Linked DNA regions of Jilunia laotingensis. The main gene of each other region encodes a partner of the protein of the gene in region 2 in a complex. Links are inferred from orthologs where the notes say so. Each region holds a gene or a part of one and is shown on either strand. Other genes may lie near its edges. The genes, in order: dnaB and dnaG.

Evidence for each region.
Region 1: the proteins of dnaG (region 2) and dnaB are in contact, whole or in part, in a crystal structure (PDB 2R6A), measured with the Geobacillus stearothermophilus proteins. The link is inferred for Jilunia laotingensis from one-to-one orthologs. Residues at the interface, in WP_049624496.1 of Geobacillus stearothermophilus: Lys456, Leu457, Leu458, Pro459, Ala460, Asn463, Ala464, Leu467, Leu535, Leu536, Ile537, Ala538, Gln544, Glu545, Asp548, Tyr549, His552; in WP_033016901.1 of Geobacillus stearothermophilus: Ser13, Glu15, Ala16, Gln18, Glu91, Leu92, Asp94, Ala95, Val96, Pro97, Thr98, Ala99, Ala100, Asn101, Tyr104, Tyr105, Ile108.

The regions. Positions count from the first base shown.
Region 1 is NZ_JACRTF010000001.1:3,511,021-3,514,245, reverse strand. What follows is about bases 315-3,206. They hold dnaB (replicative DNA helicase), read right to left. Parts: upstream 2,592-3,206; coding sequence 1,038-2,591; downstream 315-1,037. Other genes in these bases: ispE (4-(cytidine 5'-diphospho)-2-C-methyl-D-erythritol kinase), read left to right, coding at 2,804-3,206; pheT (phenylalanine--tRNA ligase subunit beta), read right to left, coding at 315-855. In the rest of the region: more of pheT, read right to left, coding at 1-314; more of ispE, read left to right, coding at 3,207-3,225. UniProt on the Escherichia coli protein: The main replicative DNA helicase, it participates in initiation and elongation during chromosome replication. Travels ahead of the DNA replisome, separating dsDNA into templates for DNA synthesis.
Region 2 is NZ_JACRTF010000001.1:2,297,789-2,301,049, forward strand. The notes cover bases 31-2,958. They hold dnaG (DNA primase), read right to left. Parts: upstream 2,548-2,958; coding sequence 514-2,547; downstream 31-513. Other genes in these bases: H8744_RS08710 (Rpn family recombination-promoting nuclease/putative transposase), read left to right, coding at 2,718-2,958. In the rest of the region: more of H8744_RS08710, read left to right, coding at 2,959-3,261. UniProt on the Escherichia coli protein: RNA polymerase that catalyzes the synthesis of short RNA molecules used as primers for DNA polymerase during DNA replication.

The DNA.
Region 1 (3,225 bases), 1.2 Mb from region 2 along the record:
TTTGATTTTATCAGCATCAAAACAATGCAACGGTTGACCAAAAGCATGTACTATATAATTAGTGATATCTACCACATTATTAATAGGACGCAAACCAATAATACGAAGTTTATTCTGCAACCATTCGGGACTTTCCTTTACTGTAACCCCTTTTACCGTCACACCGGCATAACGCGGACATGCTTCACTATTTTCTACCGTTACACTGATGTCAAGATCATGGTTTTCTACCGTAAAACGATCTACTGACGGACGATTTAATGTTGCCTGGTAACCATTTTGGATAAGATATGCGTATAAATCACGAGCTACTCCGTAATGTGAGCATGCATCTGCACGGTTCGGAGTAATATCCACCTCAAGGACATAATCACTCTTTACGTTATAATAATCTTTGGCTAAAGTGCCCGGGATGGCATTTTCCGGCAATACGATGATTCCATCATGAGAAGTTCCGATACCGATTTCATCTTCCGCACAAATCATTCCTATAGATTCAACACCGCGAATCTTCGACTTTTTAATCGTAAAACATTCATCCCCATCGTAAAGTTTCGTGCCCAATGTGGCAACAACTACTTTTTGTCCGGCAGCAACATTCGGTGCGCCACAAACGATTTGAGTAGGTTCGCCATTTCCCAAATTTACAGTTGTGATGTGCAAATGGTCTGAATTAGGATGTTCCACACAAGTCAGAACTTCACCGATCACCAGACCTTCCAGACCACCTTTAATGGTTTGAACTTCTTCCACGCCTCCCGTTTCCAGTCCGATGGAAGTAAGCGCAGCAGCCACTTCATCAGGTGTCAGATCGAAGTTAACATACTCTTTCAGCCAATTATAAGAGATATTCATATCATTAAGTTTTTATTGTTTCTCAAAAAAGACTCGCAAAGTTAATAAGATTTTTTGGTTGGCGGGGAATTAATAGGTAGAAAATTAACCAAATAGAAAAAGCCGACACGAATCCGCATAGGAATTAGCACCGGTCATTTTCATCAATATCACTTGTTACGAATCGTATAATCTATTTTCTATTAAAAAGGCAACGGCCCTTCACTGCTTCCTCCAAAAGGATTCCCTCCCTGAGGAATAAAATCGGGAGCCGGTGGAGGCACACTTGCGGGTGAAGAATTCATTCGCGAACCAAGGATGGCTCCTTCATCGGGAGTAGGAATCACCATATCGTCTTCCGGATTCTGGAAACGGGTATATTCTCCTTTGAACCGGAGAAGCACGTCTCCCACCGCACCATTACGGTGTTTTGCAATAATGATCTCAGCCATGCCCCGCAAGTCATTCCCATGATCATCCTGATAGATCTTGTAGTATTCCGGTCGATGAATAAAACAGACCATATCGGCATCCTGTTCGATAGCACCGGATTCACGAAGATCACTCAATTGGGGACGTTTTCCTTCTATGCCTTCACGATTCTCGACACCACGATTCAACTGGGACAAGGCAATAATAGGAATATTCAATTCTTTGGCAAGCCCTTTCAACGAACGCGAGATGGTACTAACCTCTTCCTGACGACTGCCAAAAGCCATCCCACTGGCATTCATCAACTGGAGGTAGTCAATAATTATGATCTTCACATTGTGTTCGCGAACCAAACGGCGTGCCTTCGTACGAAGTTCGAATACAGACAGAGAGGGTGTATCGTCTACATAGAGCGGAGCATCTATCAAGTCTTTCAGCTTATAGTCGAGTTGCTGCCACTCGTATGCCGCAAGCTGTCCACTCTTTATTTTCTCACTTGGAATCTCGCATACATTTGAAATCAGACGATTGACCAACTGCACGTTACTCATTTCAAGAGAGAACAACGCAACCGGATTACGAAAGTTAACAGCAATGTTCCTTGCCATAGAAAGCACGAAGGCCGTTTTACCCATCGCAGGCCGGGCAGCAATAATAATGAGGTCGGAATTCTGCCAACCGGCAGTCATCTTATCCAATTTGGTATAACCACTCTCCAAACCACTCAAACCATCCGTCCGTGCAGCAGCTTTCTGAATCAATTGATACGCTTCGCTAATCACAGGGTTGATCTGCGTATAATCTTTCTTCAGATTCCGCTGGGATATTTCAAAAAGCTTACCTTCCGCCTCCTGCATCAGATCATCGACATCGAGTGTCTCGTCAAATGCTTTACTCTGGATTCCACTGGTAAAGGTGATGAGTTCGCGTGCCAAATATTTCTGCGCGATAATGCGGGCATGATATTCGATATGGGCGGAAGAAGCTACTTTACTACTCAACTGAGTAATATAAAAAGGTCCGCCTACCTCCTTCAACTCCCCTCTTTTAGCAAGTTGCTCCTTTACAGTCAGGATATCCACCGGCTTCTGGTTAACTGCAAGATCGGTGATTGCAGCATAAATCAACTGATGACGATGCTCATAAAAAGATTCCGGACGAAGGATCTCACTCACTAATGAATAAGCATCTTTCTCAATCATCAAAGCACCCAATACCGCTTCTTCCAATTCGGTTGCCTGTGGCTGTATTCGGCCATAATCAGTGACAGGTTGAGTCGCCTTAGGTTTGGTATTACGCGGGGTTCTTTTTTGTTGTTCAGCCATCTTTATACTTACAATTTAACTATTTACGAATGGAAAAATATATATCAAATCTTACTAAATGCATTCCAAACACGCTATTAACGTGAAAGGGACAACAAAGATAGAATATATTAATGAAGAATGAAGAATGAGCAATGAAGATTTTGCTAACTTTGCATAGTTTAAAAAAACGAGTAACTTCAATCGCCTATAATTAAATCGTAAATTAAGAGATGATCACATTTCCAAATGCTAAAATAAACCTCGGGCTGAATATTACCGAGAAGCGTCCGGATGGATACCACAATCTTGAAACCATTTTTTACCCTGTCCCTCTCGAAGACGCGCTGGAGATTCATGTTGCAAGTCATACCAAAGAAAAAATCACTCTGCAACAGAAAGGTATTGTCTTAGACGGGAATCCGTATGACAACCTGGTTGTAAAAGCCTACCGATTATTGGATAAAGAATTCGACTTACCACCTGTAGACATCCATTTATATAAGCGCATTCCTTGTGGCGCAGGATTGGGAGGAGGTTCGTCGGATGCAGCTTCCATGCTAAAGCTACTTAATAAAAAGTTCTCATTAGAGCTAACGGACATTGAACTGGAGAAGTATGCCGCCATGTTAGGAGCTGATTGCGCTTTCTTTAT
Region 2 (3,261 bases):
AGGGAAGAAAGAAGTATTGAGAGTTGATAAGAGAGAATGAAGAGGGGAAATTTGAGATGCAGTTACTCCTGTCAGTCTCTTTTGAAAGTCTCTTTTGGCAAATCCTCTGAATCTTCGTCGTTTGTGAATTCTGTCAATGGGGCGGAGTTTTATACTTCATTGATCGAATGATAAAAAGATAATCGCTCAAAAATAGAAGAAGATTGTCAAATAATATTCCAGTTCTTTAGTTAGGCACATGACTTGTAAAATTGCTGTTTTGGATAAGTCTTTTCTGAAATGCAGGATATAAATGCTTGATTATCAAAATATTTTGGTCGCTTTTCTTCCTCGGTGATGAACACCCTGTTCCTCGGTGATGAACGATCTCTTCATCGGTGAGCAACAGTCCCTTCATCGGTGAGCAGCAAAGTGTTCCTCGGTGCCGGGTATTTACTATGGCTTCTGCTACTTATTAGTGTAAACTATTTTCACTCAATTCCTCCTTCTTTACTCTTCCTTCGTCTCTTTTTCTTATCTTAACACCACCCTGTCTCCCAGCCGCTTTGCCATCAGTTTTTCGATCTCTTTCATATCCTTATGGCGTTGCATCAGGGCAGCGCATTTCTCGTCATCCTCCGCAATGGCTGGGTCTTGCAGGGCATACATGATATGCTTCAGCTCCGCGGCAACGATGGCGTTCTTGAAATTAATCATCAAAATGGGGACTAATTCGAAGAGGCGTTCTTCATCGGTGATGATCTTCTGCGTTTTGGAATGGAACTTGCTTAGTTGATACCTGTCGCTTGCAAGTTCGGTAGCTACTGCGCTGATTGCCGGATCGGGATGAGCGATAAAATATCGTTCGGTGACAAAGCCGGAATCGTGAATGTGCGATGCTGCCTCTGAAAGGATGCGGCGGTGAACTGGATTGTGCAGAGCAAGGTCATCCTCCTTTAAGTCGTTGATGACATATTCGATGACACTGATGGGAACCTCTTTTCCTTCCTCGTCTTCCACATTGCACATGATTTTCTCTCCGTAGCGCACCACTGCCTGGATAATCAACCGTTCGTATTTGTAGAATTCCTGTCCCTCTTTGCCTTCCTGCGGGATGTATGACTGGTACGTATCGAGGTTTTCTCCCTCTTCAGGCGGGAAGGGTGGGGGAACGGCATTTCCCGCCAGGTCACTTCCCGGAACCTCTGCCGTTGCATCGGGTGTATTATTATAGGTCGGCTTATTTGCCTTTTCAGCTAAGGCTTCCCGGCGTTTGGCCACCTCGGAAACCAGCAATTTATCTTCCACATGGAGCAATTGCCCGCATTCCTTAATGTAAACATCGCGTACGATGGCTTCAGGGATCACTGAAATGCTTTGTACGAGGCTGTTGATCAGTTCCGCCCGTTTGATGGGGTCCTTACCGGCATCTTCCAGCAGAAGGCTGGTTTTGAACCGGAGGAAATCCGTCTCATGTTCCTGGATAAATTGTTGGAACTCCGTTGCATTATGTTTCCGGGCGAATGAGTCGGGATCGTCTCCGTCCGGTAAAAGGCAAACTTTGATATTCATTCCCTCCTCCAACAACATGTCTATTCCCCGGATGGAAGCCTTGATGCCCGCCATGTCTCCGTCATAGAGTACTGTGATGTTGTTCGTAAAACGGTGGATCAGCCTGATTTGTCCCGGAGTGAGTGCCGTTCCCGAAGAGGCGACCACATTTTCCACCCCTGACTGGTGCATGGATATCACATCCGTATAACCTTCTACCAGGAAGCACCGGTCCTGCTTCACCATCGCTTGTTTGGCGAAATAAATGCCGTATAACTCGTTACTTTTATGGTAGATTTCCGATTCGGGCGAATTGACGTACTTCACCTTGACCCCTTTGGTCTGGCTACTGAGTACGCGGCCACCGAACGCCACGACTTTTCCCGAAAGGGTATGTACGGGGAAGATGACACGCCCCCAGAAACGGTCGCGCAGGCGGTGGTCATCCGTTTCATAACAAAGTCCGGTTTTGACGAGGTACTCCTTTTTGTATCCCTTGCGGAGCGCCTCTTGTGAGAGGGCATCATGGCTTTCCGTGCAATATCCCAATTGGAACTTCTCGATGATGTCGTCCCGGAAACCGCGTTGGCGCAGGTAAGCCATGCCGATGCTGCGTCCGTCCACATGATTGTGGAGGATGTTCTGGAAATAATCGCGGGCGAAGTTGTTGACGATGAACATGCTTTCACGTTCGCTCTGCACCATCTTTTCTTCGCTGGTCAGTTCCCGTTCCTTGATTTCGATGTTGTATTTCTTCGCCAGGAATTTCAGGGCTTCGGGATACGTCATCTGCTCATGCTCCATGATGAAATGCACGGCATTTCCTCCTTTTCCGCAGGCGAAACATTTGCATAGCCCTTTGGCGGGCGAGACGTAGAACGAAGGAGTTTTGTCGCTATGGAAAGGGCACAGTCCGACATAGTTCACCCCGCGCTTTTTCAGCGTGACGAATTCCGATACGACATCTACAATCTGTGCGGCATCGATAATGCGGTCTATGGTGGGCTGGTCTATCATGAAACGTTCCTTTGTTTAGCCATGCAAAGGTACTGGATATTTTCGTTAAAATCAAATCGCGAAGCCCGTTGGTTCGGTTAAATCATGCGCATTATTGTTTGTTTTGTTTATAAACTTTTCCTATCTTTGTTGTGTTACAACTTATATAATAATCAATAGAATAAATCATTATGGGTAATAGTCCGCGTTTAGTACGTTTCGACTGGGCTGCCAAGCGGTTGCTCCGTAATAAGTCGAATTTTGTCATACTGGAAGGTTTCCTCACCACGTTGCTGGGTGAGAAAATTCGTATTGAACGTATATTGGAGAGCGAGGGCAATCAGGATCGTTTTGAGGATAAGTTCAACCGGGTGGACATGTTGGCGGAAAACAGCAAGGGGGAACTGATTATTATCGAGGTGCAGAATAGTAGCGAGGTGGATTATTTTCACCGGATGCTTTACGGCACTTGCAAAGCGATTGCGGAATATATCAACCAGGGTGACCCTTATGATCAGGTGCATAAAGTGTATTCGGTTAATATAGTCTATTTCGATTTGGGACAAGGGGAAGATTATGTCTATCATGGATATACTGTGTTCCGTGGGCTTCATAACGATGATGTGCTGCAACTTTCCGTTGCCCAGCAGCAAAAGTTTATTCGTCGTGAAGCCGGTGAGCTTTTCCCTGAGTATTATGTGCTGCGCGTGAATGATTTTGACAGACATGCTGTAA